2 regions of the Bradyrhizobium sp. cf659 genome follow, and region 2 is predicted to be linked to the other one. Evidence: riboswitches for the same ligand, from Rfam matches in the RefSeq annotation. Region 2 holds a riboswitch; the other holds the start of a gene.

Region 1 (16,057 bases), 350 kb from region 2:
TTGCGTCGCCTTCCCCGCAAAGGGCCGTTTCGAAAATCGCCTGCCGCTAGGGCAGATTGTCCCGCATCACGATGTCGATCCTGATCTTCTCCTGTTCGCGCAAGATCGGCTCGCCGCGGGCGAGCGCGAGCAGCACGCGCACGGCGGCGCGCGCCTCATGTCCGGGGTTCTGCGAGATCGCGGCATCCATCACGCCCTGCAACAGCAGCCGGCGCGTCAACGCCGTGACGTCGTGCCCGACGAACGCCACCTGCTTGTCGCGGCCGGCGTCGCTCAACGCTTTGGCGACGCCTTGTGTGCCGGCGCCGACGTTATAAAGGCCGACAATGTCAGCATGCCTGCCTAACAGCCGGGCCAGCAGCTGCTCCGAACGCTCGTCCTCGTCGCGCCCTTCCAGCACCGGCAGCACGGTGAGACCAGGGAATTCCGACGCCATCACCTGGTTGAAGCCGAAAATGCGCTCGGCATGATCGCGCAGGCCTTGCGAGCCGGCGACGATGGCGACCTTGCCGGACCGCTGACCGACCAGCCGACCGACCAGCGCACCGGCGGTGCGCCCCGCGGCGATGTTGTCGATGCCGACATAATGGTGGCGCCGCGACGACGGCACGTCCGACACCAGCGTGACCACCTTGGTGCCGGCATCGACGAGATCGTTGATGGCGGCGCGGACGCCGGGATGATCCAGCGCCACCACGGCGACGCCGTCGTAATCGCCCGAGAGCGTCTCCAGCGAAGCCGCGAGCACGGAAGGATCGAACACGTCGGTTGCGACCATCTCGACAGCCAGGCGACGCGCCGAAAGCCAGGCCGACATCTCGCCGAGATAGGCCTCGATCTGCTGCATGAACGGGTTCGGCCCGGACGGCATCACGAAGGCAAAGCGGCGGGCGCGGCCGCGGGCGAGCTCTGCGGCGGCCACATGCGGCTGGAAGGAGTTGCGCTCGATGGCCTCTTTGACGCGCCGGACCGTGTCCGGCCGCACACCCGGGCGATTGTGCAGGACCCGGTCCACGGTCGCCAGGCTCACGCCCGCCTCGCGCGCGATGTCCTTCAGGGTCAGCGCGGTGGCGGTGAGCGTGTCTGAGTAGCTCTCTTGGGCCATGGCTGAAGGCTAGCAGATGTGTTTTGAGGTACGCAACTCATTTTGAGGGACGTGTCGGGATTTTCGAGCCCCGGTTGCACTGGGGCCCACCTGGCCGGCGGGCCTCAGCGGCCGCTCAGGTCCAGCGTCAGGAACAGGCTGTTGGGATCCTCGACATAGCCCTCGAACGGGCCGCAGAGGACGAAGCCGTGCGCCCGGTACAGCGCGTGGGCCGGCTTGAAATAGTCCCACGAGCCGGTCTCGAGGCTCAGCCGCGTCACGCCGCGCGCGCGGGCTTCAGTGATGATGTGGCGGAGCATCTGGCCGCCAAAGCCGCGCCGCCGCGTGGTCTGAAGCGTGTGCATCGACTTCACTTCGCCATGGGAGGCCGAAAGCGCCTTCAGCGCGCCGGTGGCGACCAGCGTCTCGCCGTCCCATCCGGTCCAGAACGCGACGTCGCTCGCGCGAAGGCCCGCCAGATCGAGCGCATGGGCGCTGCCCGGCGCGGTCTGCGCCCGCGCAGCCGTGACATGATGATCGAGCAGCGCAATCACGCGGGGATCGAAAGTGTCGCCGGTCCGAATCTGCATCGTCACGGCCTCACTCCGCTTGAAAGCCGCATCTGCATGAGGACCATATCGAGCCAGCGGCCGAACTTGCAGCCGACCTCCGGCATGCGGCCAACCTCGGCAAAGCCGAACGACGCGTGCAGCGCGATCGAGGCGGAATTCGAGGCCTCGATCGCGGCGACCATCGTGTGCTTGTTCAGCACTGTCGCACGCTCGATCAGCGCCACCATCAGGCCGCGGCCGATGCCCGCGCGATGATGCCGCTCGTCGACATAGACGGAATTCTCGACCGTGTGGCGATAGCCGGGCCAGGGGCGGAAATCGCCGAACGACGCGAAGCCGACCACGTCCCTGCCCTTCATGGCGACCAGAACGGGATAGCCGGCTTCCTGTCGCGCGCGGATCCACTCCCGCCGCGAATCGAGATCAACCGGGCCGTCGGTCCAGACCGCCGTGGTGTTGATTGCGGCATGGTTGTAGATGGCGAGGATATCCGCGGCATCCTCCAGCGTTGCGTCCCGCACGATCAGCGGCATCACATTTTCCCGTAAGAGGTGCCGCGCCGCGTGATGATGACGTAGCGCGCGTCCTGTCTGGCTTCGTTCTCGAAGGTCACCGCACGCATCACGTCGAAATCGAGACAATCACCCTCGCGCAGGCGCACCGTCTTGGCGTCGATGTGCACGGCGATCGTGCCCTCCAGCATCAGGAGCTGCTGGGTGAAGGCGTTGCGGCCCCAGGGGCTGTACGGCACCCGCGCGCCGGCCGGCAGGTCGACGACGATGATCTCGATGCCGCTCGCCGCGTCCGTCGGCGAGGCGTGCCGCCTTCGATAGCCGCTCTCGGGATCGCGCCAGTGCGGCTGGTCGGCAAGGCGCACCAGGCGCTCCGGCGGCTTTTCGGCCAGCGCGACCACGTCGCTGAGCGACACGTCGAGCGCGGCGCAGAGCTTGCCGAGCAGCGAAGCCGTCGCACTGCTCTGCGCCCGCTCCACCCGCCCGATCATGGCCCGGCTGACGCCGGAGCGCGCCGCCAGTTCGTTCAACGTCATGCCCGCCTGCGTCCTCAGGGTCTTCAAGCGACGACCGATCGCGCGATCGAGTTTCTGCTGGTCCATGGTCTTCATCCGAACATTGCCCGACACGAGGACCGCACCCATCAGGGCGAGAGGGAGCTTAGCGCGGACGGAGGCGAACGCCGCGAGCGGCAGTCTAATATATTAGAATCTTTGCAGAGCTCGCAGGGCCGATTAGGATGCGCCCCAACCACAAATGATCGGGAGGCGGCGAGATGGGCGAGCCGACGCAGCGGACGATCAAGGCCAACGGTATCAGCCTCAACATCGCCGAGCAGGGCAAGGGGCCAATGGTGCTGCTTTGCCACGGCTTTCCGGAAGGCTGGTACTCCTGGCGCCACCAGCTCGAGGCGTTGGCGGCGGCCGGCTACCACGCGGTGGCGCCCGACATGCGTGGCTACGGCAAGAGCGACCGGCCCGACGCGATCGACCAGTACACGATCCTCCACATGGTCGGCGATCTCGTCGGCGTGCTCGACGCCTTCGAGGCGAAGGACGCCGTCATCGTCGGGCATGACTGGGGCGCGACGATCGCCTGGCACACGGCGCGCCTGCGGCCCGATCGCTTCCGCGCCGCCGCCATCCTCAGCGTGCCCTATCGGCCGCGCGCTCCGGTGCGGCCGACGAGCGTCATGCCGCAGACCGCGGATGCGCAGTTCTATCAGCTGTACTTCCAGGAGCCGGGGGTCGCCGAAGCGGAGTTCGAACGGGATCCGCGCGCAACGCTCGGCGCCATGCTCTATGGCGGCTCCGGCGAAGGGGCGGCGGCGATCCGCGCCAATGCCGAGCGCGCCGGCAGGACCGTCGGCGTCGGCATGGTCTCGCGCAAGGACGGCATGTTGCCGAAAGTGCAGGTGCCGCTGCCATCATGGCTGAGCTCTGCCGACCTCGACTATTACGGCGCCGAGTTTGCCCGCAGCGGATTTCGCGGACCGCTCAACTACTACCGCAACATCGATCGCAACTGGGAGCTGATGGCGGCCTTCGAGGGTGTGAAGGTGACGGTGCCTTCACTCTTCATTGCCGGCGACCACGACATGGTCCTCGCCTTCCCCGGCACCGCCGAGCTCCTCGCCAACATGAAGCAGTTTGTGCCGCAACTGCGCGAGATCAGGATGCTGCCGGGCTGTGGACACTGGACGCAGCAGGAGCGGCCGGCGGAGGTGAACGCGGCGATCGTCGAGTTTCTACGAAGCCTGCCGAACTGAAGCCTGGAGCGGGCGAAGGGAATCGAACCCTCGTATGCAGCTTGGGAAACATTTATGGCTCCCTGTCAAGTCAATGCGTTACCGGGGTTTTGGCTCTTTTTTGGCTCCGCCTTTTTGCGGTTTTGCACGGGGAGCCATGAGGCACTATGGTGCGGTCCATTCATGGGGGCGTGAATGGATTGGCTTCAGTTTATTTCATCGATTGTGCAATCGATCGTTTCTTTGGCGTGGCCGGTGGCGTTTGTTGCTGCGGTTTGGTTGTTTCGCGAGAAGCTGACGGAATTGCTTCCGCAGCTACGCGCCAAGTACAAGGATGTCGAAATATCATTTAAGCTAGACCAGGCTGAGAAAGAGGCTGCTCAACTGCCGCCACCTCCCCCAGGGGCAGAGCCAAAGAAAGCATCCGCGGAAGAGTTGAATAAATTTGAGCAGCTTGTGGCTATTTCACCGCGCGCTGCAATTTTAGACCTGCGTAGTTCCATTGAAGAATCAATCCGCGCACTCGCGGATGCGCGATGGCCGGGAAAGCCATACCGCGGCATGTGGACTATGATCCGCGAACTTAAGAACGCCGATGCAATTGATTCCAATACGTTTGCATTAGTCGATGACTTGCGTGTGATCGGTAACGCCGCTGCGCACCCGAGCACAACTACATCGTTTACTGATGAAGATGCCTACCGGTTTCGTGGTCTGGCGGAGCAGATCATTCCACGATTACACCTCGCTCTTATGACCTCCTAGTCGACGTTTTTGTTGCGAGTCTCATACACCTAGCTTCCTATTCAATTCTGCAATCCGCTGTTCCGCGGTAGATCTTTCGCGGATAAGGCGATCTTTCTCGCGAACCGATGTAAGATATTTATTTATCGCCCACTTGACCGATTTTTCGCCAAATGCGGCGACTGCCTTATCGATCGCGATCATCTTGATAACTGACTGAAACAATTTCTTCTGCTCCAGCGCACGGGCCTCCAATTTCGTCTTACCAATTTCTGTCTTCTTCATAAGTTTGCGCTCGAACGTGGCCCCGCTAGTCAGTAGGGCCACACGCGAACGGACTAGCTAATATGCATTCATTCTCTCACGTGATTTGATGTGCGCAACGTCTCGATGGGGACAGAATTTTTGGCTCGTTTTGGCTCCAGAATCGGCCTCGCTTGACCGAGAAACCACAGTCAAATCAATGATCGCGGTATCCACATAAGCCTAGAAGTGCAGCGCAATTCAGTGACTTGCGAGTGCGAGAAACCCCTTGTTTCAAAGGGCTTTGGAGCGGGCGAAGGGAATCGAACCCTCGTATGCAGCTTGGGAAGCTGCCGTTCTACCATTGAACTACGCCCGCGGATGCGCTCCGCGCCCGTCCTGATTAGCCGAGACGGCGCGTCTCGCCAAGCGGTTTGGCGCACCTAGCCGGACGGTTGTTAACGTCCTGGCAAGATTCCAGGTGCGCCGGATTGTGGCGGTGTTATGATCTCGTGTCTGGGGAGAAGCGTGCACTGAGTGGGGCGTGTGCATGGTGGGGCGTGGCTACGCGATATTCGACACGGCAATCGGGCGCTGCGGCATCATCTGGAGCAGCACCGGCGTCGTGGCCGTGCAATTGCCGGAGGCGCGGGAGATCGACACCCGCCGCCGGATCTTCGCGGTCCATCCCGAGGCGCGCGAGCAGCAGCCTCCATTGAATGCCGAGCTTGCGATCGAGGGCATCGTGAGCCTGCTGCAGGGCAACGATCCCGACTTTTCCGATGTCAGCCTGGATGCCGGCGGCGTGCCCGGCTTCAACCGGCGGGTCTACGAGTACACCTGCACGATCCCGCGCGGGGAGACGCGCACTTATCACGAGATCGCCAAGGCGCTGGGGGCCTCCGGCGCGGCGCATTCGGTGGCGCAGGCGGTCGCGAAAAATCCCTACATGCTGATCGTGCCCTGCCACCGTGTGCTGGAGGCCGGCAATTACACCGACCGGCTCTCGCCCTATGGCGGGGTGATCTCCAAGCGGCGATTGCTGGCGCTCGAGGGCGCCCATCCGGTCGCCAGCAAGACGCTGTTCGAGGTGCTGCTGCCCGTTGCCCCACCGAGGCCCTCCACCTAGATAGGTGGCATGGATGCAACCACGCTTTTGACGACGCGCTCGATGACGGTCTCCGAGTTCCGCTGCGATGCAGGACCGGACGACAAGCCGTTCCCGGAGTGCCGCACCGGCCATTCCATCGCCTATGTGCGCTCCGGCAGTTTCGGCTGCCATTGCCGCGCCGGCTTCTTCGAGCTGGTGGCAGGCTCGATGCTGGTCGGCGCGCCCGGCGAGGAATACACGTGCACGCATGAGCATGTCAGCGGCGACGTCTGCCTGGGCTTCTTCCTGAGCGAGGACCTGGTCGATGCCCTCGGGGGACGGCGCGAGATCTGGAAGGTCGGCGCGACACCGCCGCTGCCAGAGCTGATGGTGCTGGGCGAGCTCGCCCAGACGGCGGCAGATGGCAACAGCGATTTGGGCCTCGACGAGATCGGCCAGATCCTCGCCGGCCGCTTCATTGACGTCGTCTCGGGCAAGGCGCGCAAGCTGGCCACGCCCACCGCACGCGACCGCCGCCGCGCAGTCGAAGCCGCGCTGTGGATCGACGCCAACTCGCATGCCGAGGTCGACCTCGAACAGGCCGCGCGGCAGGCGGGACTCAGCCCGTTCCATTTCCTGCGGCTGTTCTCGGCCGTGCTCGGCGTCACCCCGCATCAATATCTGGTGCGCTCGCGGCTGCGACACGCCGCGCGCCTGCTCACTGACGACGACATCGCAGTCACCGACGTCGCCTATGACGTCGGCTTCGGCGATCTCTCCAATTTCGTCCGCACCTTCCATCGCGCCGCCGGCGTGTCGCCGACGAAGTTCCGGCAGGCGTCGAAGGGCGAGCGCAGGATCTTCGGGGAACGCCTCGTCCTCAACTGAGACACGTCGGCCGCATCGCAGGTAACAGTCTGTTGACCAGACAGGCGCGACGCGCTGGCGCTTGCGGCACATCGCGCGGTATTACAACCAAAGGGCGATTCGGCGCCCCTTCAACGCGGCGAACCGGCAGATGAACAGTGCCTCGAGTGACGTGATTGCGGCCACGCTGATCGCGCTTGCCGTCGGCCTCGCCTTCATCGCGGGTTGTGCCGTCTATTACGGCCGCCAGATCAGCTTGCGCAGGATTCCGATGCAGTGGGACAGCGACGGTCGGCCGGCCTGGTTTGCACCACGCCTCATTGGGCTCTGGTTCAGCTTCGGCGTCACGGCGGCCCTTTCCGCGTTCCTGCTCGTCCTCGCCCTTCATGCCCCGCAAAAGCTCACAGCCCTGATCGTCGCAACGATCAGCGTGATTGGAGCGAACATGTGGGTTCAGGTCTATCATCTGAGACGGGTGATCCGGTGGCAGGAAGAGGCACCGGCGAACTAGCCGGGGCGGATGCGCAAGATTCTCCAAGAGCGGCCTGCCCTCAATTGACTAGGTTCGTCTCCGGCGTGCGCCACTCGCGGCGCGCTTTGCAATGGAGACGAACATGTACGACCACATCGGACTTCGCGTAGCCGATCTCGATGCCGCCACGCGCTTCTACACGGCGGTGCTGGCGCCGCTCGGTTACGTCCTGTGCTCGAGCGGCGACGGCTATGCCGGCTTCGGGCCGAAGGGCGAGCCGGCGCTGTGGCTGCACCTGAACAAGGGGCGGAAGGCCGACGGCGCGCATATCGCGTTTCGCGCCGGAAATCATGACGCGGTCAAGGCGTTCCACAGCGAGGGCCTGAAGAGCGGCGGCCGCGACAATGGCGGCGCCGGCCCGCGCAAGGATTACAGCCCGACCTATTACGCGGCGTTTCTGATCGATCCGGACGGCAACAATGTCGAGGCGGTTTGTACGTGAGCTTTAACCACTCGCTCCGTCATTGCGAGGAGCTCTTGCGACGAAGCAATCCAGACTGCTTCCGCGGAAAGATTTCTGGATTGCTTCGCTGCGCTCGCAATGACGGTGCTTATGGCAACGACCTATCGAAACCAAGGACACCTTCATGGCCTCCATCCACAACGACGTCCCCCTCAATGCCCCCGCCCGCGACGTCTGGGACGCGGTGCGCGATTTCGGCGCGCTGCACCGGCGGCTGGTGCCGGGCTTCGTCACGGCCTGCACGCTCGATGGCGATGCGCGTATCGTCACCTTCGCCAACGGCTCCGTTGCGCGCGAGGTGCTGGTCGATTGCAATGATGCGCGACAGCGTCTCGTCTATGCGATCGCCAACGAGCGGCTGAAGCACTACAGCGCCTCGGTGCAGGTGATCGCCGACGGCGACGGCAAGAGCCGTTTGCTCTGGACCATCGACATGCTGCCGAACGAGCTTGCGGCTTACGTCCAGGAGCAAACCAGGGAGGCCGTGATCGCCTTGCACAAGGCGTTTCCGCCCGCTGCAGCTTAACGGCGGCCCAGGCCCCGCAGCTCTGTGATTTTTCTCACAGAGCCCTCCTCTCCTCGACCGTAACCATGGCCGCGTGCGTCCGGTCGGCTCCACTCTCCCGGTGAAGCCACGCACGCGAGGAGCATGCCATGAGAGGTGCGGACAAGGTGATCTGTCAGGCAGCCGCCGTGCTGCTGCTGTTTTCGGTCGCGAGCTCGCCGGCGAAGGCGCAGCTCGCGGGCTTCGGTGGCGGCGGAGGTGCCGGCGGCGAGGACATGATGACCCAGATGGCGCCGATGCTGGAGATGATGAAGGCGAAGATGGGCAAGCGCCGCTTCGCCATGCTGATGCAGACCATGGGTCCGATGATGAGCCGCATGATGGAGAACGGCGGCGGCGGCTTCGGTGGCCTCGGCGGCGGCAATCTCGGCGGCGGCTTTGGTGCGCCCAATTATGGCGGCTACACGCCGATGGGCGGTGGCGGCTATATGCCGACGGGGCTCGGCGGCATGGGCGGCGGCGACATCATGGGCATGCTCGGCGGTTCCGGCGGCGGCGAGATGATGGCGATGATCCCGCAATTGATGCGGCTCGCCAATGCCGGCGGCGGTGGCGGCCATCGCCGCCACCGGCATCGCTAGATCGCGCAGCGTCGTTGCTGGCAATAGCAGCAACGAAGCAACCACCCTTCGGGGGGCTCGAAGGACGGTTGCGCCGAGGCAAGCCCTATGATGCGTCGCCGATATCAGATCCGATCGTCGATGAGGACGCCGGAAATCGACGGGTCGCTTGCATTCGTCTGATCCCTCGATTGCGCCGCGCTGTAGGTCGGATCCGTGAGCGAGTTCTTCAGTGACTGAAGAAATTGTTCAAGCAGGTCCGTCGCCGACTTGCCGCTCGACGAACTGTCCGTGGCGGTGGTCGAGGAAGATTCGCTCGCATCCGTCGTGCCGCTCGATCCCGTCGTGCTGGACGAGGTCGAATCCGTGAGCAGGCTCTTCAGAGAATCCAGGAATTGCTGAAGCATGTCCACAACCGAGTTGCCGCTTGACGAACTGTCCGTGGCGTTGGCGGGAGGAGGCCCGCCGGGCGCCGGTCCGCCTGGTCCTTCCGGTCCACCTGCCCCGCCCGGTCCCTGGGAGAACGCCGCCTTGAAAATACCCTGCAGCTCGGTGGCCTGCTGGTCGGTCAGCTTGCCGTCCGAAACTTCCTTCTGGATGAGATCGTCGATCTTGGACTTGATAGCGTCAGGCGACGATCCGCTGCCGCTGGACTGATCGCTCGCACTACCCGATTGCAAGGCGGAATCGATGTCGCTGAGCGCGGACGACAGCGCCGACTGATCGGACGAACTGATCGCGCCGGAACTGACTTCCGCTTGCAGTTCATCCTGCAGCCGCTGCAACGGCGATGGCCGGTGATGGTGGGAGGAGAGCGCCGAAATCGAGGTCATGGTGGCTTTCCGTGCTGATGGACTCGCGGCGAAGTTGTCGCCAGGAGCTGGCGCGGAGCCTTCGGCATGGCGCAGCTTCGGTTACCCGGCATTGCCAGGTAACCGATGGAAACATTCAGAAACAAAAATCCGGCGCGCGCCTTAATCGGCCGCGGCCGAAAGAGCCGGCTTGATTGCGGACTTGCTCACGCGCGGGCCCCAGCGGGTCACCACCACGCTGGAGCACGACAGCAGGCCCAGCACGACCATCGAGCTCGCGGCCAGCCAGAAGAAGCTCTGCGCGGTGGCCTCATGCGTCGACAGCCACCAGCCGGTCGCCGAGATGTAGGTCAGCCGCGCGGTCTGCGCCAGCACCGGGCCGATCACCTTGGCCGCGCCTTGCGAGGAGAAATACATCGTCGAGGCGAGCCCGATGAAGGCGTAGAACGGCGCCACCGTCGACAGATATTGGTGGCTGGTCGCGCGCACGGTCGCGCTGTCGGTGAAGATGTTCACCCAGAGATCGGGGAACAGCGCGACGAGACATGCCGGCGCACCGACGGCGACGAACGCGCTCGCACCCGCGATCCAGGCAATGCGCCGGGCACGCGCGATGCGGCCGGCGCCGACCGCCATGCCGACCATCGGCACCGAGGCGATGCCGAACGAGAAAGCGATCGAGGTCAGCAGGAATTCGAGCCGCGCACCGATGCCGTAGCCGGCGAGGATCGCGGTGCCGAACTTCGCCAGCATGTGGGTGAAGATCGAGATCGTCAGCACCGATTGCAGCGGCGAGAAGCAGGCGATGGCGCCGACCTTCAGGATGTCGAAAAACATCGCCCACTGGATGCGCAAGCCGCGCAGCTTCGGTGCGATCCGCGCGCGTCCTGAGAACAGGTACCAGCCCATGATGCAGATGTTGAAGGAATAGGCGATCAACGCGCCGGCCGCGACGCCGCGCATGCCGAACTGCGGCACCGGCCCGAGCCCGAGGCCGAGCGTGCCGCCGAGCAGGATCTGCCAGGCCGCGGAGTTGAGGATCAGGAACGAGGGCAGCTTCATGTTGCCGGTGCCGCGCAAGACGCCAGCCATGGTGTTGAGCAGCCAGGGCAGCACGGCGCCGCCGAAAAACACCTGCGTGTAGGCGATCGCATGCGTGAGCACATCGCCGCGGCCGCCGAGCATTTCGAGCACCCTGGGTCCGAAGATCAGCATGCCCAGCATGAAAACGAGACCGAAGCTGATGCCGATCAGCAGCGCATGCGCTGCGAGCGTGCCGGCGCGCTCGCGATCGCCGGCGCCAAGCGCCCGAGCAATGGCGGAGGCCACCGCGCCGCCCATGGCGCCGCCCGACATCGTCATGGTCAGGATCACTGTCGGAAACACCAGCGCCATCGCGGCCAGCGCCTCGACGCCGAGCCGGCCGATATAGGAGGTCTCAGCGATCACCGTACAGGTGCCGGCCGACAGCGCGATCACGTTCGGCCAGGCGAGGGAGAGCAGCGTGCGCAGGATCGGCCCGTCCACCAGCGCGCTCTTCACGGGACGCGGGGGCGGCGGCAGCGGGCGTTCTTGTTCATCGACCGGGATTTCGGCGATGTCGGACATGTCCTCTCCCGGGCACGAGCGCCATTTGCGGCGCGGCAATGACTAGGTGTGCCAATAAATTTCTTCGCGCATAAGGCGCGGCGAGAGGCTTGTTAGCACGGCGCGTAGCGATTCCTCCTGCGCCTGATGCAGGCGTGCCCTGCGGCAGCGCATTTCAGTGGGTGGAATTGCGGCTCTTCTCCCTCTCCCCGCACGCGGGGAGAGGCGAAGCGTGCGGCGACACCGTCGACTATTCGATTGTCCAGACCAGCGGCGGCCGCCCGCCTGCCGCCGGCCGTATATGCACGCCGATGTGCCGCCCGCACCCCGCAGCCAGCCCTTCGAACAATCCCTCCAGCACCTTGGCGCAGGCGCCGTGATAATCAGCGACGTCGTCCATCAGCTTCCAGCTCTGCTGTCGGATTTCGAAGGTGCCTTCCGACTGCGCCGTCTCGGCGGCATCATCCTGCGCGGCGAACAACGCGTCCAGGAACGATGCGAATTCCCTCGCGCCGCCGCGGCTCATCGCGAGCGCCGCCGCGACTTCGTCGAAATACTGCATCCCGATCAGCCTGCCGGTGAGATGCAGCAGATAGCCGGCGTCCTCCGGGCCGAACAGCTGCACCATCACGGGCGCGGCGGTGCGGACATATTCCATCGCGTAGTTGCGGTAGGCTTTTTCCAGCCGCGGTTTCGGCCAGCTCGCGACCGGCAGCGCCGGCGCGGTCTTCGCGTCGAACAGCGGCGCTTCGAGGTGCCGCGCGAACACCAGTCGCTGGTCGAGCTCGAGCGGATGGTCGTATTGATGGTAATAGCCTTCGAGCCCATCCTGGCCGTCGACGCTCTGCTTGGTGCAGACGAAGCCGAGGCGCAGATCCCCGAGCGCGACGCCATTGTTGGCGTGCCAGCCGCGCAGCATCGCGCGAGAGACCTCGCCCGGCACGCCGCAGATCGCGGTGCCCTTCCAGATCCAGCGCGGCGGCGGATAGCGGATCCAGGCCTTAACGTCGCTCTCATACATGTATTCGACATGTACGCCGCCGATCCAGTTGGAGAGATAGTGATATTGAGCAGCCGCGACCGCCGGCGGCAGATGGCTGAGGCCGAGCTTCTCAAGCCCCGGCAGGAAGCGCTCCTGCTGCTGGCGACGGAACACGCGGAAGACGAACTCCGCGGCATCCGCCGTGCCGCGCCGCGTGACCACGGTCAGGATGAGGCCGGTGAAGTAGGCGTGATACAGATCGGCGACCGCGCGCCAGCGCTTCCATTGGGCTTCCTGCGCGGAGTCGGCTGCGGCGGTCATGTTCACTCCCGGCTTGTTGTTTTGCGGGAGTGTGTCATCGCGGATGGGGCGGCGCAACACGCCACAAGCTCGGCGTCATCGCCCGCGAAGGCAGGCGATCCAGTATTGACGGCGGGGGATGTGGCTACACCCGAAAATGTTTCGAGAGCTTCAAGCCCTGCGCCTGGTAATTCGAGCCGATGCGCTGGCCGTACATCGCGTCGGGGCGGGCCAGCATCTTCTCGTAGACGAGACGGCCGACGATCTGGCCGTGCTCGAGGATGAACGGCACCTCGCGCGAGCGCACCTCTAACACGGCGCGCGATCCCAGCCCGCCGGCGCCGGCATAGCCGAAGCCGGGATCGAAGAAGCCGGCATAGTGCACGCGGAATTCGCCGACCAGGGGATCGAACGGCACCATCTCAGCGGCAAAGTCGGGCGGCACCTGCACGGCCTCTTTCGAGGCGAGGATGTAGAACTCGCCGGGATCGAGGATCAGGCTGCCGTCGGGACGGGCCGAGATCGGCTCCCAGAAGTCTTCGACCGCGTAACCGGAGCGGCGATCGACATCGACCACGCCGGTGTGGCGCTTGGCGCGGTAGCCGACGAAGCCGCTTCCCTTCTCGCCGGAGAGATCGACGGAGACGGCAACGCCGCCGGACAGATCGGCATCGTCGATATCGACGAGGCGCTCGGACGCATGCAGCGCATCGAGCTCGTCGGCATTGAGGATGGCGTCACCGGTGCGGAAGCGCACCTGCGACAGGCGCGAGCCCTCGCGCACCAGCACCGGAAACGTCTTCGGGCTGATCTCGGCATAGAGCGGACCGTGATAGCCGGCGCCGATCATGTCGAAGCGGCGGGTGCCGTCGGCGATCACGCGGGTGAAGACGTCGAGCCGGCCCGTCGAGCTCTTCGGGTTCGCGGCCGCGACGATCTCCGGCGGCAGCGCGAGACTTTCCAGCAGCGGCACGATGTAGACGCAGTTGGTCTCCAGCACCGCGCCGTCGGCGAGGCTGAACTCGTGCAGCTTCAACTCGTCGATACGCTCGGCCACCGTGGCGCCGGGACCGGGCAGGAAGCTGGCACGGACGCGATAGGCGATGTCGCCGAGGCGCAAATCGAGGCTCGCCGGCTGGATCTGGCTTTCGACGAAATCGTAGGCGGGCAGGATGAGGCCGCCCTCCGCCATCGCCGCGATCATGCGGTCGGGCAGGATGCCATTGGCGTCGGCGGCAATCGTGAAACTCAACCGGGGGTCCTCGTCAGGGGTCAAACGCAGCCGGACATGTGGGAAATACTAGCCTTTTACGGCTATCCGATGGACGCCTTGACGGAAAGGCCATTGCGGAATATGAGCATCACTTATCCCGTGGTGATTTGAGCCGGCCGGCTTGCAGCCACGTTAAATAAGTCGCTAAACAGGCCGGGGACCTCTGTGATCCCGGCCCGTGGATATATCCAGGCCGGTTTTTTTGTGACCGTTTTCGACGAGACGGTCATGTCGGAGGTACCTATGTCGAAGTCGCCTGCTGCTTACCGTCCCGAAACCCGCCTGGTCCATTCCGGCACCCTGCGCTCGCAATTTGGCGAGACGTCGGAGGCGCTGTTTCTGACCCAGGGCTACGTCTACAACAGCGCCGAGGAGTGCGAGGCGCGGTTCAAGGGCGAGGATCCCGGCTTCATCTATTCGCGTTATTCGAACCCGACCATCGCGATGTTCGAGCGCCGCATGATCGAGCTCGAGGGCGCCGAGGCGGCGCGTTCGGCCGCGACCGGCATGGCCGCGGTGACGACCGCGATCCTGGCGCCGCTGAAGGCCGGCGACCACGTGGTTGCCTCCCGCGCGCTGTTCGGCTCGTGCCTCTACGTCATCCAGGACCTGTTGCCGCGCTACGGCATCGAGACCACGCTGGTCGACGGCCTCGATCTCGACCAGTGGCAGCGGGCGTTGCGACCGAACACCAAGACGTTCTTCCTGGAGAGCCCGACCAATCCGACGCTCGACGTGCTCGACATCCCCGGGATCGCCGAGATCGCGCACAAGGGCGGGGCGCGGCTCGTCGTCGACAACGTGTTCGCGACCCCGATCTGGCAGAGCCCGCTCGCGTTAGGGGCCGACGTCGTGGTCTATTCCGCGACCAAGCACATCGACGGCCAGGGCCGCTGCCTCGGCGGCATCATCCTGTCCTCGGAAGCCTTCATCGCCGAGCACCTCCACAATTTCATGCGCCAGACCGGGCCGTCGATCTCGCCGTTCAACGCCTGGGTTCTGCTCAAGGGCCTGGAGACGCTGGCCGTGCGCGTGCGCGCGCAGACCGACACCGCGGCCCGCATCGCCGAGGTGCTGGCGAGCCATCCCAAGATCTCGCGGCTGATCTATCCCGGCCGCGCCGATCATCCGCAGGCAGCGCTGGTGAAGAAGCAGATGCGCGGCGGCTCGACGCTGGTCGGCTTCGAGGTCAAGGGCGGCAAGGCGGCCGCGTTCCGCGTGCTCAACGAGCTCAAGCTTGCGAAGATCTCGAACAATCTCGGCGACGCCAAGAGCCTGGTCACGCATCCGGCCACCACGACGCATCAGCGCCTGAAGCCGGAAGACCGCGCCGCGCTCGGCATCAGCGAGGGCTTCATCCGCTTCTCCGCGGGGCTCGAGCATGCGGACGATCTGATCGAGGATCTGACGGCGGCGCTGGAGAAGGCGTGAGAGGAGCCATGCACTCGCACTCGTAGGGTGGGTTAGCCCTGCAGATGCGCGAAGCGCATCTGCTCGGCGTAACCCACCAACTTCGTTCCGCAATCGTTGATGCATGGTGGGTTACGGCTTCGCCTAACCCACCCTACGGCACCGAGCCTACATCGGCCGGTACGCCCGCACATCCCCGGGCACGTTGACTCCGAGCCTGATCTGGCCGACGGAGCGGATGATGTCGTCGCCGAGGAGCTGGGCGAAGCAGGCGTAGCCCCAATCGTTCATGTGCAGGCCGTCGGCGATGACGAAGCTCTCGACCGGGATCGATTGGTTCTCGTGCCAGTCGCGCATCACCTCGAAGCGCGGGAAGATGCCGACGTGACGGAGCTCGGCGACCTTGCCGAGCAGCTTCACCATCTTGCCGGCGCTCTCCTTGCGCTGGTTGACGGCCGGCGAATATTGCGGATCGACCAGCACGATATCGGCGCCGCCGGCGGCCTGGATGCGGGAGATGCCGTCCTCGACCATCTTGGCGGTGTCGCCGGGATCGAGATTGCGCAGCACGGCGTTGGTGCCGACCTGCCAGATCACCATATCCGGATGCACGTCGATCACCTCCTTCTGGAGGCGCTTCATCATCTCGGGCGCGTCCTCGCCGCCGACGCCGGCATTGATGACGGTGATGTCGGCGGTCGGATATTGCCGGCG
Region 2 (16,057 bases):
AGCGTGCGGCGATCGCGCGCGCGGTGATCTCGCGGCCGCAGCTTCTGCTCGCGGACGAGCCGACCGGCAGCGTCGATCCGACGCTCGGCCGCCGCCTGCTGCGCCTTTTCATCGAGCTCAACAAATCCGGCACCGCCGTCATCATCGCGACCCACGACATCGGCCTGATGGACCAGTACGAGGCGCGGCGGCTGGTGCTGCATCAGGGACGGCTGCACGTCTATGAGTAGGACCGACGATCGCGGCGTGCTGGTCGATCTCGGACAGGAGCGTCCGCAGCTTCCGGCCAAGGCGCGCAACATGTCGCCGATCGTGCCGCGCGCCTCGATCCACGGCCGCGCGCTGGTTGCCGTCGTCGCCATCATGACCTTCCTCGCCTCGATGACCACCGGTACGGTGCTGCTGGTCAGCGCCTCCGCCGCCGAATGGCAGTCGGATGTCGCGAGCGAGATCACCATCCAGATTCGCCCGCAGTCCGGGCGCGACCTCGAGCGCGACACCGCCGCGGTGACCGAAGCGATGCGCGCCCAGGCCGGCATCGTCGAGGTCAAGCCGTTCACCAAGGACGAGAGCGGCAAGCTGCTCGAGCCCTGGCTCGGCACCGGCCTGTCGATGGACGATCTGCCGGTGCCGCGCATGATCATCGCGCGCGTGCAGCCCGGCACGGCGCTCGATCTCGTCGCCTTGCGCGCCCGCGTGACGCAAGTGGCGCCAAGCGCCAGCGTCGACGATCACCGCGCCTGGATCGAGCGGATGCGCTCGATGACCAATGCCACCGTGCTCGCTGGTCTCGGCATCCTCGCGCTCGTCATCATCGCGACCATCATCTCGGTGTCGTTCGCCACCCGCGGCGCCATGGCGGCGAACCGCCCGATCGTGGAGGTCCTGCATTTCGTCGGCGCCGGCGATCGCTACATCGCCAACCGCTTCCTGCGCCATTTCCTCAGGCTGGGCCTGGAGGGCGGCGTGATCGGCGGCGGCGCCGCCATGCTGGTGTTCGGCTTCTCCGAGTCGATCGCCGGCTGGTTTTCGGGGACGCCCGTCGGCGACCAGTTCGCCGCCCTGCTCGGCACCTTCTCGCTGCGGCCCTCCGGCTATGTCGTGCTCGCGGTGCAGGCAGTCCTGATCGGCGCCATCACCGCCGTCGCCTCGCGCCAGACGCTGTTCGCGACGCTGAATGATGTGGATTGAGTGAAGTGTATGGTTGAGTGAAATGCTTGCCGCGGGCTCGCTGCTTTCCCTTCTTCCCTTGTGGGAGAGGGTGAAGAAACCGGACTCCACTTCGCCTCAAAACGTTTTAAAATCATCCGGGGAAGGGATTACCGACATCGCATGACCTCGCCGACCGACGATCGATCGCCGAAATTGCCGCGTGGCTGGCTGCGCGCAGCCGTGGTGTCGACGATCGCGTTCGCCTTCGTCGGCGCGGCGGCGGGCTTCATCGCGTTCCTGTCGCAATTGCGTGGCGCCGAGATCGTGCCGGACCGCAAGGCAGACGGCATCGTGGTCTTGACCGGCGGCTCCTCGCGGGTGTCGGATGCGATGGAGCTGCTGGCTGCCGGTTACGGCAGGCGGCTGCTGATTTCCGGCGTGCATCCGACCTCGACCGCAAGCGACATCTCGCGGACCCTGCCGGAGAACCAGTCCTTCATGACCTGCTGCGTCGACCTCGACCGCACCGCGCTCTCGACCCGCGGCAATGCGGCGGAGGCGCGCCGCTGGGCGCAGGCGCGCCGCTTCAAATCGCTGATCGTGGTGACCTCGAATTATCACATGCCGCGCGCGCTGGTGGAATTCTCGCACGCGATGCCGCAGACGATTCTGATCCCGTTCGCCGTGGTCGGCGACAAATGGCGCGAGGAGCCGTGGTGGGCCTCGGCGTCCACCTTGCGGCTGCTGCTGTCGGAATATGTCAAGTACATTGCGGCCGAACTCAGGGTGCGGCTGGAGGATTTCGGGATTGACCTTTCGCCCGAAGTATCGGAGCAGCCTCCCGGGATGCAGCCGAAGCGGCCCGCCACTGCACAGGCCAATTGATCGGCAATTGATCGGATCGTCGATGTTCTTGATTTTCCTGCGCTCGCTCCTGTTCAACGTGCTGTTCTATGCCGTGCTGGTGTGTCTCGCGATCGTGGCGCTGCCGACCTTTGCGATGCCGCCGCGCGCCATGCTGACGGTCGCGGAATGGTGGGCGAAGGCGACGCTGGTCCTGATGCGGGTGATCTGCAACATCAAGGTGGAATTCCGCGGGCAGGAGAAGATCCCGAAGGGGCCGCTGGTGATCGTGGCAAAGCATCAATCGTTCTGGGAAACCTTCGTGTTGCCGGGGTTCTTCGACCGCCCGATCTTCATCCTCAAGCGCCAGCTCATGCAGATTCCGGTGTTCGGTCAGTTCCTGGTCAAGACCGGGATGATCGCGATCGATCGCAAGGCCGGCGTGAAGGCGCTGCTGGACATGACGCGGCGGGCGCGCGCGGCGGTGCGCAGCGGCCGCCAGCTCGTGATCTTTCCGGAGGGCACGCGCCGCGCGCCGGGCGCGCCCCCCGACTACAAGACCGGCTTTGCGCAGATCTATTCGTCCTGCGGCGTGCCGTGTCTGCCGATCGCGCTCAATTCCGGCCTGTTCTGGCCGCGCCGCACCTTCATGCGCTATCCCGGCACGCTGGTGGTGGAGTTTCTCGATCCGCTGCCGGCGGGCCTGCCGAAGGACGAGTATCTCTCCCGCGTGCAAACGGCGATCGAAGAGGCGACCGGCCGCCTCGTCGAAGCGGGCCGCAAGGAGCAGGAGCAATTGATCGGTTCGGCACCGAGCTACGCGCCGACCGGCAGCTAGCGACTTTCGCGGTCTTCGCTCGGAGCCGGCGCGTGCAGGGAATGCGCTTCCCCATGCAGCATGGTCGCGAGCTGATGCAGTTGCGCGTCGCGAAAGCCTTCGGCCTCGATCGCCTTCACCGTCGCGGTCACGTAGTCGCGGTTGGCCCCGGACTGGCCGTGACCCTGGAGCACGTGGCGATGTTGATCGGCGAGCGACAGCCGGCCGGCATATTGCGCATGGCCGCGGTCGACGACATAAGCGAGTGCGGAGACGCGCTGCCGCGCATCGTTCTCCAGCCACACCGAACGCATCACCTCGCGATAGACCGACGTCACCTGCTCGCGTTCCCGCAAATAGGCGACGACGTCGGCGCGGTCCTTTTCGGCGACGCGGAAGGCGATACCGCGACAGGCGCCGCCGCGATCGAGCCCGAGCACCAGGCCCGGCTTCTCCGGCGTGCCGCGATGCACGAAGGAATAGACGCAGAGCGCACGATGCTCGCCGACCAGCCGCGCCGGGACGCGCTCCCTAAATTCGAAGCCCGGCCGCCACATCAGCGAGCCATAGCCGAACACCCAGAGGTCGCCCTTGGCTGTCGTGACGGAGGGGAGGGTGATTTCCGACATGGCGGGCACGGCTACCAGAACCGCGCCTCCAAGCGAAGTGAATTCTCCGCCTTTCGTCGCAGCCGAACCTCGCTTACATTTGCCATCATCTGAGGTCAAAGGGTCGCCGCATGTCCAATCTGACCGTTGCCGCAGGCCGCCGCCCCCGTTGGGGCCTTTTCATCGCACCCATTCTCCTCCTGATCCTCGCCGTCGCGTGGAGCTGCTTCTGGTTCTATGCCGCTTCGCAGGCCGAGATCGCCGCGGACGCCTGGCGCGCGCAGGAGGCCAAGTCCGGCCGCATCTATGATTGCGCCAAGCGCTCGATCGCGGGCTTCCCGTTCCGCTTCGAGGTCCAGTGTTCCGGTGCCAGCGTCGCCCTGGTCTCGCAGAACGCGAGCAAGACGCCGTTCACGGCCAAGCTCGACAACATCCTGGTCGTCGCCCAGGTCTACGATCCCAAGCGCGTCATCGCCGAATTCTCCGCGCCGGCAACCCTCACCGACGGCGTTACGCAAAACACCTTCGTGGTGAACTGGAGCAAGGGCCGTAGCAGCGTGGTCGGCCTGCCGGCGGTGCCCGACCGCGCCTCCATCGTGTTCGACGATCCCGTCATCAACCGGCTCGACGGCAGCGTGCAGGTGCCGCTCGCGCGCGCCAAGCAGGTCGAGTTGCACGGGCGCCTCGCGGACGGATCGCCGTCCGATCATCCCGTGATCGAGACCGTGCTCCATGTCGCGCAGGGCAGCATCCAGGGCGTGCACCCCTTGCTTGCCGAGCCGTTCGAGGCGGACACGCGCGCCAAGGTCACCGGCCTCTCCGACCTCACGCCAAAACCTTGGCCGCAGCGCTTCCGCGAGATCCAGGCCGCCGGCGGCCATATCGAGATCGTGCAGTCGCGGATCCAGCAGGGCGAGATGATCGCGGTCGCAGCCGGCACGCTCGGACTCTCGGCCAATGGCCGACTCGACGGCGAATTGCAGATGACGGTGACGGGCCTCGAGCGGGTGATCCCGGCGCTCGGCATCGAGAAGATGCTGGAAGAGGGCGTGCCGCAGGCAACCCTCGACCGCGTCGCACCCGGCGTGAAGTCGCAGGATCTCAACAATCTGTTCGGCGCGCTCGATCGCGCCGTCCCCGGCCTCGGCAAGGTCATCAAGCAGAACGCCAATGCCGGCGTTGCCGCCGGCATCAATTCGATCGGCACCGAGAGCACGCTGGAAGGCAAGAAGGCCCGCAGCTTCCCGCTGAAATTCGTGGACGGCGCCGTGCTGCTCGGCCCGGTCAAGGTCGGCCAGATCCCGCCGCTGTATTAAAACCTCTCTCGTCATTCCGCGGCGATGCGTAGCATCGAACCCGGAATCCATTTCACCGCGTGCGCCGTGGCCCAATGGATTCCGGGCTCGCCCTTCGGGCGCCCCGGAATGACAGGAGCTACGGCTTCTTCAGCGCCGCATGCGGCCGGCCGAAGTCGGGCGCCGCCGAATCCTGGCCGATCTCGACGATGCCGCGACGGATGGCGCGGGTACGGGTGAAGTGGTCGAACAGCGCCTCGCCGTCGCCGCGCCGGATCGCGCGGGTGAGTTTTGCCAGATCCTCGGTGAAGGTGCCGAGCATCTCCAGCACGGCCTCCTTGTTGGCGAGGAAGACGTCGCGCCACATCGTCGGGTCGGACGCTGCGATGCGGGTGAAATCGCGGAAGCCGCCGGCAGAGAACTTGATCACTTCCGATTCCGTCACTTGCTGCAGCTCGTCGGCGGTGCCGACGATGGTGTAGGCGATCAGATGCGGCAGATGGCTGGTGATCGCGAGCACGAGATCATGGTGATCCGGCGTCATCACCTCGACCTTGGCACCCATCGCCGCCCAGAAGGCGCGCAAGCGATCGGTGGCCGACGCGTCGACGCCTTCCGGTGGGGTGAGGATGCACCAGCGGTTGATGAAGAGCTCGGCGAAGCCGGAGTCCGGGCCCGAGTGCTCGGTGCCGGCCACGGGGTGTGCCGGCACGAAATGAACGGTCTTCGGCAGATGCGGCGCCATGTCCCTGACGATCGCGCCCTTCACGGAGCCGACGTCGGAGACGATCGCGCCGGGCTTCAGATGCGCGGCGATCTCCTGCGCCACCGGTCCGCAGGCGCCGACGGGAATGCAGAGGATGACGAGATCGGCATCCTTCACGGCCTCCACATTCGTCGCCACGACCTGGTCGACGATGCCGAGCTCGAGCACGCGGGCGCGCGTCTTCTCCGAGCGCGCGGTGGTGACGATCTCGCCGGCCAGGCCCTGGAGCTTCGCAGCGCGCGCGATCGAGCCGCCGATCAGGCCGAAGCCGATCAGGGCGACGCGCTGGAAATGCGGCTGTACGCTCATTTGCCGGCCATGAAGTCGCGCAAACCGTCGACGACGAGGCGGTTGGCCTCCTCGGTGCCGATGGTCATGCGCAGTGAATGCGGCAGGCCGTAGTTCTTCAGTGCCCGCAGCACGAGGCCCCGCTTGGTCAGGAAGGCATCGGCCTCGTCCGAGGTCCTGCCCTTGTCGGTCGGGAAGTGGATCAGCACGAAATTGGCGACGCTCGGCGTCACCTTCAGCCCGAGCTTGCCGATCTCCTCGGTGAGCCAGTTGCGCCAGGTCTCGGTGAACTGCTTCGACATCGCCTGATGCGCGGTGTCCTCGATCGCGGCGACCGCGGCATACATCGCCGGCGTCGACACGTTGAACGGACCGCGGATGCGGTTGATCGCGTCGATGATGTGCTCGGGGCCGAACATCCAGCCGATGCGCAGCGCGGCGAGGCCGTGGATCTTGGAGAAGGTGTGGGTCACCACGGTGTTCTCGGTGGTGGCGACGAGCTCGATCCCCATTTCGTAGTCGTTACGGGAAACGTAGTCGGAATAGGCGGCGTCCAGCACCAGCAGCACGTGCGAGGGCAGGCCGGCGCGCAGGCGCTTAACCTCGTCGAACGGAATATAGGTGCCGGTCGGGTTGTTCGGATTGGCGAGCCACACCAGCTTCGTCTTCGGCGTCACAGCCTTGAGGATGGCGTCGACGTTGCAGGTGAAGTTGGTCTCCTGTGCGATCACGTTCCTGGCGCCGACCGCCATGGTCGCGATCGGATAGACCAGGAAGCCGTGCGTGGTCGAAATCGCCTCGTCGCCCTGGCTGAGATAGGTGTGGGCGAGCAGGTTGAGGATCTCGTCCGAGCCCGCGCCGCAGATGATGCGGTTGGGGTCGAGGCCGAAGCTGCGGCCGATCGCCTCGCGCAGCACGCGGGAGGTGCCTTCCGGATAGTCTTCCAGATGATCAGCCACGTTCTTGAAGGCCTCGATCGCCTTGCGCGAGGGACCGAACGGCGTCTCGTTGGCCGAGAGCTTGAACACCTTGCGGCCCGGTTCCGGCACCGGGCTCTTGCCGGGCGTGTAAGGCGCAATATCGAGAATGCCGGGGTTCGGCACGGGGCGGGACATCTTCAACTCCGGAATGGCAGGCGGCTCGTGACTTACGATTTCGACCCGGTCGGGGGCACCGTATAGCGCGTTGCGTGGCTGCCGACGAGGGCCGTGGAGCGCACCGAGGCCCCCGCCTCGATCAGGGCAGCCTTGATCTTGTCGATGCTGCTCGCGCCCGTGACCGAGACCAGCAGCGCCGCGCCGTCGAAGGCGGTATCGGGCACCGCCACGATGTCGGCGAGCGGCGACAGCGCCCGCGCGATCTCGGCATTCCACCCCGAGACACGCACGCTGAAGGTCTCCACCTCCGTCACCAGGGCGCTGTCGGCGACGCGCGAGATCGCGAACACGGGCAGCGCGGCCGGATGGTCGGCGCGCTCGACGAAAGGCATCCGCGCGATGATCTTCGGTGCGCCTTCGGCTTCCAGCTCCAGCCACCACGGGGTGCGGCTGGAAGTCGCCGAGACCAGCGCCAGATCGCCCTTGGATTTCGCCACCGCCTCGACCGCCGCCTGCGCGCTGAAATGCGCGACGTAAGGCACGGTGAAGCCGAAATGGAATCGCACGGAATCGCGCATCGCGGGCTCGCTCACCGAGATGTCGGCATGCACCGCGAACGGTGCCTGCACGTAAGTGAACGTCGCGATGATGACGCGCCAGATGCTCTCGACCGTGTCGAGCGGCAGGATGCCGCGATGGCGCTCCACGATCCGCCGCATCATGTCGGCCTCGCGCGCCGGCCGGAACGCAGAGCCGACCTCCTGGGTCTGCTTCACCTGGATCAGGCGGTCGATGATGTCGCCGCGCTGCATCAGGAGGCGATGCATGCCCTCGTCGATCGCGTCGATCTCCTTGCGCAATTCCTGCAGCGATGGTGGCGCGGGCGGACGTTGGGACATATCTGGCAAGTGCTGTTGAGAGGCGTTCCAATGCGGGTCGGCCAAGTAGATCAGTAAGGTCGGACCCGCTGCGGTCGATGTCTTGATTAGGCAGTCGGAGCGGCGAAAGCAAAGAGAAATGCAAAGGGAAATTGGGCCCTTTCGGCCGACGCGACAGGACGAATTTGGTTAATCCGGACCGTATCTTGACGAAAACCGTCCAAGCCGCTAAGTTTTGCCTGTTCCGTGGTCATTTGAGCCGGCCGGCTTGCAGCCACGTTAAAAAACTCGCTAAACAGGCCGGGGACGCTTCCGATCCCGGCCGAACCTATCGTTCAGGCCGGGTTTTTTATGGCCTGATGTCAGTGGCGGTCTGAAGTCCGATCGCAAACGAGGTCGATGGTCAGAGATGGTTGGCGTCACATCGCTTCCGAGTCCCGCGATCAGTGCCGATGAACGGTCGCATGAGGTGGATCATCCGAGCTCGCAGGTCGTGCATTTCGGCGCCGACCAGCCGCTGCGGCTCGACTGCGGCATAGATCTCACCCCGTTCCAGATCGCCTACCAGACCTATGGCGAGCTGAACGCCGATCGTTCCAACGCCATCCTGATCTGCCATGCGCTGACCGGCGACCAGCATGTCGCCAATGTGCACCCCGTCACCGGCAAGCCCGGTTGGTGGGAAACGTTGGTCGGTGCGGGCCGTCCGCTCGATCCGAGCCAATACTTCATCATCTGCGCCAATGTCATCGGTGGCTGCATGGGCTCGACCGGGCCTGCCTCGATCAATCCTGCGACCGGCAAGGTGTGGGGCCTGGATTTCCCGGTCATCACCATCCCCGACATGGTTCGCGCGCAGGCGATGCTGATCGACCGGCTCGGCATCGACACGCTATTCGCTGTGGTCGGCGGCTCGATGGGCGGCATGCAAGTGCTGCAATGGACGGCGGCCTACCCCAAGCGCGTGTATTCCGCACTGGCGATTGCCTGCTCGACGCGGCACTCGGCGCAGAACATCGCCTTTCACGAGCTCGGCCGCCAGGCCGTGATGGCCGATCCCGACTGGCACAATGGCGGCTATGCCGATCACGGCATCCATCCGCATCGTGGGCTCGCGGTTGCACGGATGGCGGCGCACATCACCTATCTCTCCGACGCCGCGCTGCATCGCAAGTTCGGCCGGCGCATGCAGGACCGCGATCTGCCGACCTTCTCGTTCGACGCCGACTTCCAGGTCGAGTCCTATCTGCGCTACCAGGGCTCGTCCTTTGTCGAGCGCTTCGACGCCAACTCCTATCTCTATCTGACGCGCGCGATGGACTATTTCGACATCGCCGGCGACCATGGCGGCGTGCTGGCGAAGGCGTTCACCGGCATCAAGACGCGCTTCTGCGTGGTCTCCTTCACCAGCGACTGGCTGTTTCCGACCTCGGAATCGCGCGCGCTGGTGCATGCGCTGAATGCGTCGAGCGCGCGGGTGTCGTTTGCCGAGATCGAGACCGATCGCGGCCATGACGCCTTCCTGCTCGACGTGCCCGAATTCTTCGACATCGCCCGCGCCTTCCTGGAATCGGCAGGCAAGGCGCGCGGACTCAACGGCAAGAACAGCTAACGAGGGTGGCCAGGATGTCAGTGCAGGAAGTGCTGCCGCTGGGCGGCCTTGACTCGGAGCGATCAGGTCATTTTCGCGCCGACCATCTGCTCGTTGCCGAAATGGTCAAGCCGGGCTCGAAGGTGCTCGATGTCGGCTGCGGCGACGGCGACCTGCTCCAGCTTCTGGAGACCCGCGGCATCGACGGCCGCGGCATCGAATTGTCGCGCGAGGGCGTCAACCGGTGCGTCGCCAAGGGCCTCGCGGTGGTGCAGGGCGACGCCGATACCGACCTCGTGAACTATCCCGATGATGCCTTCGACTACGTGATCCTGTCGCAGACGCTCCAGGCGACGCGGCAGCCGCGTGTGGTGCTGGAGAATCTGCTGCGCATCGGTCGCCGCGCCATCGTGTCGTTCCCGAACTTCGGCTTCTGGAAGATGCGGCTCCAACTCCTGATCGGCGGCCACATGCCGCGCACCGAGAACCTGCCGGCGACCTGGTACGACACCGCCAACATCCACTTCTGCACCATCAAGGATTTCGTCGAGCTCTGCGACGAGATCAACGTCAAGATGGAACGCTCGGTGGCGCTCGATCTCTATGGCCGCCCGGTGCCGCTGAACCTGCCCTGGTGGGTGTGGAACATGTTCGGCGAGCAGGGGGTGTTTCTGCTGACACGCGGCGGAGGGAAGTAATCCCTCCGTCATTCCGGGACGGCACGACGTCGAGCCCGGCTGCGGACGCACGCATCCGCGTGACCGCGAGGCTTTGCCGTTGACGCAGGTCAACCTTCCCAAGGCACCGGGCATTAGGCTTGTTCGGCGTGGGTGGGTCGAACGGGCATGCATCAGGACATTCTCATCATTGGCGGCTATGGCGTCGTTGGTCGCCGCATCGCGCTGGACCTCGCTCCGGACTATCCGGAACGGATCGTGGTCGGTGGCCGCAATCTGACGCGTGCCAACGCGTGTGCCGTCGAGATCGGACATGGCGTTCGCGGCCGCGCGATCGATATTCTCGATCCTCAATCGATCGCCGCAGCGCTGAAAGGCGTGACCGCCGTGATCAGCTGCATCGATCAGCCTGGCCGCACGGTGTTGCATGCGTCGATCGCTCGCGGCCTCGCATACACGGACATCACGCCGCATCTGACCGAGCTTGGGCGTGGTGCGGCCTATGAGAGCATTGATGCGGCCGCTCGGGCCGCGGGAGCCCGCGTCGTTCTCGGAACCGGAATCGTCCCCGGCATCTCCAGTGTGATTGTACGCGCCCTCGCAGACAGGCTGGGAGGCTGCGATGACATCGAGACCGCGCTGCTGCTCGGCGCGAACGACGTCAGCGGACCGGCCTCATTCGACTATTTTCTGCAAGAGCTGACGATGCCGTTCGATATCAGAGTCGACGGACGGGATGTCCGCGCCTCGCCGTTCAGCGAGCCCCGTGCCGTCGACTTCGGGCCACCCGTTGGCGTCCATTCCGCCTATCTCTTCCCATTCTCGGACCAGGTTCTTTATCCGCGAACCATGGGCGCGAATTCGGTGCGCACGCGGCTCGCAATCGAGCCGTCCTGGCTCGCTGGCTTGCTCGCGGTTCTCTCGAAAACCGGTGCCCGACGCCTGCTGTCGATCGATTCGATCCGTCACCGCATCGCGCAGACACGGCGCGACCGCCCCTCGCGCGATGGAGCGCGCTTCGCGCTGCGCGTGGATGTGACGCACAATGGATCGACACAGTGCGCGATCCTCCATGGCCGTACCCAGGCTGATGCGGCCGCCGCCGGTGCTTCCGGAGTGGCGCGTGCCTTGATCGAAAGAAGGGTGCCCGAACCCGGCGCGTGGATGCCGGAGCAGGTCATCGAGCCCGGTCCGTTCTTCGCGAGGCTGGCCAAGAACGGGTTGCGCGTTGAGTTTCCAACGGGCTGATGCGCGCCGATCAAGGGGGCGCGCCTAGCCGGCCGGCAGCGACCTCGGATCGCGTGCCGGCCATCTTCCCGCTTCCACCAGTGTGACAAACCGCTCCACGGTCTCGTTGAACAGCGCGGGCTCCTCGAGATTGAGCACGTGCCCCGACTTCGGAAACATCGCGAGGCCCGCGGCCGGAAGATGCTTCTTCAAGAACAGGCTCGGCCCGACGCAGGGATCGTCCTCGTCGCCGCAGATGACCAGCGCCGGCGTTGCGGCGCCCCGGATCGCGTTCGTCATCGTGTAGATAGAGGGACGGCCGCCCTGGAAGCCGCGCATGGTGCTCGCCGATCCCCTGGCATCGTGCCGCGCCAGCGCGGCGTAGAAATCGGCGTGGCCGCGCGGGTCCTTGACCAGGAAGGGAATCCGGCTCGGCGCCTCGCGCGTGACTTTTGCCACCTCCGTGGAGCCGAGCGTCTCGAACTGCTCGGCATTGGCGCGGCATTGCTTGCGCCAGGCGTCGAGAGTCTCGATCTCCGAGCCTGAGCCGACGCCGGCGAGCGTCATCGACAGCGCACGCTGCGGCGCGTTCAGTCCGATCTGAAGCGATGAATAAGCGCCCATCGAGAGCCCGACGAGATGCGCACGATCGATCTTGAGATGATCGAGCACCGCGAGCGCGTCGGTGTAGAAATGCGTGTAGGTGTAGACCTCGCCCTCAGGCACGTCCGACGGCGTGTAGCCGCGCGCCGAATAGGTGATACAGCGGTGGCCGCGCGAGAAGTAACGCATCTGCGGCTCCCAATTGGTGTAGTCGGCCGCGAATTCGTGCAGGAAGATGATCGGCGTTCCGTGGCCCGCTTCCTCGAAATAGATGCGGACGTCGTCCCTGGTCGTGGCGTGGGGCATTAACCGTTTCCCTCTCTTCAAGCCGTGGTTTCGAGAATTGCAGTTAATGCTGTTGTCCGCAATGCGGCGGCAACAGACCTGCATCGACACAAAATCATCGCAACAACTCCCCGAAGCGTTAATTCGCGCCGATGCGCGGCGTCTTGTTCTCGCCACATCCGGAAGCTTTACGGCCCGGCGGATGTCGGCCGCGCACGGGCCGGCTGGGAAGTGGGGGTGTCAACGAAGGATGACTAATGTTCGAGTTGTTTGCGTCTCGCCTGTCGCGTTGTGTTGTCGCGCTGGCGCTCTTCTTTGCGGCGGTCGCCGCGTTTGTTTCTCCGGCCTCGGCACGGCCACATCGTCATAGCGCAGAGCGGCACGCTTACGTGCATCACGCCAGCAGATATCATCACTATCGGCACCAGGCCCGCAGCTCGCGCTTCGAGCGCAGCGCGGCGCAGCTGCAGGCCGGCGGATTCATGAACACCCAGGCCAGTTATGATCCGAACGCCAACAGCGGCGGCATGGGTGACATGCGCTACGTGGGCGGCGGTGACATGGGCATCGGCGGAAACATGCGCCGCGCTGGCAAAGTGAGCCGCGCTGCCAACATCAGCTACGCTGTCAACAAGAGCAGCACTGGCGAAGCCGGCAACATGGGTATGAGCGGCGGTTTCGGCGGCGGATCGGGCCTCGTGTCCGAGGCGCGCCGCTATCTCGGCGGCAACCCGACCGGGCGCGGCAGCCTGTGGTGCGCGCGCTTCATGAACATGGTGCTTGAGAAAACCGGCCACCATGGCACCGGCTCGGACATGGCGAATTCGTTCGCGCGTTACGGCACGCGTGTCTCCGGCCCGCAGGTCGGTGCCATCGCGGTGATGTCGCGCGGCGGCCGGGGCGGCCACGTCGGAATCATCACCGGCGTCGACGCGCAGGGCAATCCGATCATGATCTCCGGCAACAACGGCAACCGCGTCCGCGAGGCCCCGGTCTCGCGCGGCCGCATCTATGCGTATGTGATGCCGAACTGAAGGTGACAGCTGCGTAGGGTGGGTTAGCTCGCGGTCGCGCGAAGCGCGGTCCGCGGGCGTAACCCACCTCTTTGGTTTCTGTGGTGACAGAAGTGGTGGGTTACGCCTTCGGCTAACCCACCCTACGAAGCTCACACCAGCTTCGGCTCTTCCACCGCGACCGCATCGCCCACGCCGATCTCGCCGCCGGCGATCACCTCGGCATAGATGCCGCAATCCATGTGGCCGAGATGGCGCGAGAGCGTCGGCGGGATTTCGAGGTCGCGCTGTGCGGTCTGCGGATCGACATTGGTGGCCGGGCAACGGACGATGCGCTTGACCACTTGCAGCCGGGCCTGACCGATCGCGAGCGTCTGGCCGACGAGGTCGAGCTCGGACCAGGCCGGCCAGCCCTTCACGTAGAGATTGGCGCGGAAGCGCAGGGGGTGGACGGCGGTGCCACCGAGCATGGCCTCGATCGCGCGGACACTGTCGAGATTGATGATGGACACGACCTTGCGGGCGACGTCGGAAAAGCTGTGGTCGCGGCCCGACAGAACCTTGGGCGGGCCCTTCAGCTCGGGCTGAAAGTTCTCGCTGAAGTAGCGCTCGATGGCGGCGCGCCCGGCGGCGGTCTCCAGATCGCCGCTGGCGACGATCTGGCCGTCCTTGCGGATGGTCAGGCGGTTGGTCGCGTCCTCGAACCGGCTGTCGAGGGAAGCCAGCCGCTCATTGCGCGCCAGCATCAGAAACTGGATTTTTGGCTTCCAGGCCGGCGCCTCGGGATCGAACCCGCTCGGGCCGTTCTCGATGGCGTAGCGGCGGTCGGCAGGCAGGGTCTCCCCTCGCCGCAAGGCGACGCGGGACAGGCGCTCCGGCGTCAGGCCCTTGATCGGGTAGCGGTAGAGATCGGTGATTTCGGCGGTCTGGCTGGCTGTCATGCCGCTACTTAGGGGATTCGACCTCCTGGCGCCAAGCCGGCCAAACAGCGCACGAAATTGTGAACTCGCCTCTTTCGCTCCCGCGAGCTGCTTCCCACATCTGCCTCAGGCCGGCGGCAGCGTCGGTAAATGACGACCGTTACCGGTTGAGAAACGTCAATGCGGTAATTGTAAACCCAATGAAGATGCCGTGTGGAGTGCCTTAGAGGGCTCCATGGGCAGGCCGAGGGACAGAAAAGATGAACATTGAGAAGTATACCGAACGATCCAGGGGCTTCATCCAGTCGGCGCAGTCGCTTGCGATGCGCGAGGGGCACCAGCAGTTTTCGACCCTGCACGTCCTGAAAGTCCTCCTGGACGACAATGAGGGGCTCGCTGCCGGTCTGATCGACCGTGCCGGCGGCAATTCCCGCGCAATTCTGAAGGCGACCGAGGACGCCCTGAACAAGGTGCCGAAGGTCTCTGGCGGCGGCGGGCAGATCTATCTGGCGCCCGAGCTGGCCCGCACCTTCGATGCCGCTGAAAAGGCCGGCGAGAAGGCCGGCGACAGTTTTGTCACCGTCGAGCGGCTGCTGCTCGGCCTCACGCTGGAGAAGACCAGCGAGGCCGGCGTGATCCTCAACAAGGGCGGTGTCACCCCGCAAAACCTCAACGCGGCCATCGAGGCGCTGCGCAAGGGCCGCACGGCCGACTCGGCGACCGCCGAGAACGCCTATGACGCGCTGAAGAAATATGCCCGCGACCTGACCCAGGCGGCGCGCGACGGCAAGCTCGACCCGGTCATCGGCCGCGACGAGGAGATCCGCCGTACCATTCAAGTGCTCTCGCGCCGGACCAAGAACAATCCCGTCCTGATCGGCGAGCCCGGCGTCGGCAAGACCGCCATCGCCGAAGGCCTCGCGCTGCGCATCGTCAATGGCGACGTGCCGGAGAGCCTGAAGGACAAGAAGCTGCTCTCGCTCGATCTCGGTGCGCTGATTGCCGGCGCGAAATACCGCGGCGAGTTCGAGGAGCGGCTGAAGGCCGTGCTCCAGGAAGTGACCGGGAGCGAGGGCACCTTCATCCTGTTCATCGACGAGATGCACACGCTGATCGGCGCCGGCAAGGGCGACGGCGCGATGGACGCATCGAACCTGCTGAAGCCGGCGCTCGCGCGCGGCGAGCTGCACTGCATCGGCGCGACCACGCTCGACGAGTACCAGAAGCACGTCGAGAAGGATGCGGCGCTGGCGCGGCGCTTCCAGCCGATCTTCGTCAGCGAGCCCTCGGTCGAGGACACCATCTCGATCCTGCGCGGACTGAAGGACAAGTACGAGCAGCACCATGGCGTGCGGATCACCGATTCCGCGCTCGTGGCCGCCACGACGCTGTCCAACCGCTACATCACCGACCGCTTCCTGCCGGACAAGGCGATCGACCTCATGGACGAGGCCGCGGCGCGGCTGAAGATGCAGGTCGATTCCAAGCCGGAAGAGCTGGATTCGCTGGATCGCGAGATCATCCGGCTCAAGATCGAGCAGGAGGCGCTGAAGAAGGAAAGCGATGTCGGCTCCAAGACCCGGCTCCAGACGCTGGAGAAGGACCTTGCCGAGCTCGAGGAGAAGTCTGCGGCGCTGACGGCGCGCTGGAGCGCGGAGAAGAACAAGCTCTCCGATGCCCAGAAGCTGAAGGCCGAGCTCGACAGCTTGCGCGTCGAGCTTGCCAACGCCCAGCGGCGCGGCGAATTTCAGAAGGCCGGCGAGCTGGCCTATGGCCGGATCCCGGAGCTCGAGAAGAAGCTTGCCGACATCGAGGCCAAGGACAATACAACGCAGAACTCCGGCGAGATGATGGAGGAGGCGGTCACCGCCAACCACATCGCGCAGGTGGTCTCGCGCTGGACCGGCGTGCCCGTCGACAAGATGCTGGAAGGCGAGAAGGAGAAGCTCCTGAAGATGGAGGAGCAGCTCGGCACCCGCGTCGTCGGCCAGGCCGAG

Evidence for each region. A riboswitch is a leader RNA that binds a small molecule or an ion and turns the genes downstream of it on or off. The one in region 2 is predicted to bind S-adenosylmethionine.
Region 1: another riboswitch for S-adenosylmethionine. It lies ahead of BM118_RS15210 (O-succinylhomoserine sulfhydrylase); the one in region 2 lies ahead of metX (homoserine O-acetyltransferase MetX).

Annotation. Positions count from the first base shown of each region.
Region 1 covers NZ_FOQJ01000003.1:248,891-264,947, reverse strand. The annotation lists gene BM118_RS15300 (LacI family DNA-binding transcriptional regulator) at 47-1,105, opposite strand; gene BM118_RS15295 (GNAT family N-acetyltransferase) at 1,210-1,674, opposite strand; gene BM118_RS15290 (GNAT family N-acetyltransferase) at 1,677-2,189, opposite strand; gene BM118_RS15285 (helix-turn-helix domain-containing protein) at 2,189-2,770, opposite strand; gene BM118_RS15280 (alpha/beta fold hydrolase) at 2,944-3,936, shown strand; gene BM118_RS15275 (DUF4145 domain-containing protein) at 4,111-4,680, shown strand; gene BM118_RS15270 (hypothetical protein) at 4,702-4,944, opposite strand; tRNA gene BM118_RS15265 (tRNA-Gly) at 5,208-5,281, opposite strand; gene BM118_RS15260 (methylated-DNA--[protein]-cysteine S-methyltransferase) at 5,453-6,031, shown strand; gene BM118_RS15255 (helix-turn-helix transcriptional regulator) at 6,041-6,880, shown strand; gene BM118_RS15250 (hypothetical protein) at 6,942-7,370, shown strand; gene BM118_RS15245 (VOC family protein) at 7,474-7,833, shown strand; gene BM118_RS15240 (SRPBCC family protein) at 7,979-8,380, shown strand; gene BM118_RS15235 (hypothetical protein) at 8,509-9,000, shown strand; gene BM118_RS15230 (hypothetical protein) at 9,105-9,812, opposite strand; gene BM118_RS15225 (MATE family efflux transporter) at 9,954-11,399, opposite strand; gene BM118_RS15220 (hypothetical protein) at 11,629-12,681, opposite strand; gene BM118_RS15215 (2'-deoxycytidine 5'-triphosphate deaminase) at 12,806-13,912, opposite strand; SAM riboswitch at 14,023-14,102, shown strand; gene BM118_RS15210 (O-succinylhomoserine sulfhydrylase) at 14,177-15,364, shown strand; gene BM118_RS15205 (SGNH/GDSL hydrolase family protein) at 15,512-16,057, opposite strand, start outside.
Region 2 covers NZ_FOQJ01000003.1:597,135-613,191, forward strand. The annotation lists gene ftsE (cell division ATP-binding protein FtsE) at 1-230, shown strand, start outside; gene BM118_RS16880 (cell division protein FtsX) at 223-1,191, shown strand; gene BM118_RS16885 (YdcF family protein) at 1,333-2,037, shown strand; gene BM118_RS16890 (lysophospholipid acyltransferase family protein) at 2,060-2,833, shown strand; gene BM118_RS16895 (gamma-glutamylcyclotransferase) at 2,830-3,441, opposite strand; gene BM118_RS16900 (DUF2125 domain-containing protein) at 3,552-4,736, shown strand; gene BM118_RS16905 (prephenate/arogenate dehydrogenase family protein) at 4,855-5,790, opposite strand; gene hisC (histidinol-phosphate transaminase) at 5,787-6,884, opposite strand; gene BM118_RS16915 (chorismate mutase) at 6,917-7,765, opposite strand; SAM riboswitch at 7,981-8,060, shown strand; gene metX (homoserine O-acetyltransferase MetX) at 8,154-9,356, shown strand; gene metW (methionine biosynthesis protein MetW) at 9,371-10,033, shown strand; gene BM118_RS16930 (saccharopine dehydrogenase family protein) at 10,181-11,260, shown strand; gene BM118_RS16935 (alpha/beta fold hydrolase) at 11,285-12,148, opposite strand; gene BM118_RS16940 (TIGR02594 family protein) at 12,385-13,161, shown strand; gene BM118_RS16945 (MOSC domain-containing protein) at 13,293-14,081, opposite strand; gene clpB (ATP-dependent chaperone ClpB) at 14,321-16,057, shown strand, end outside.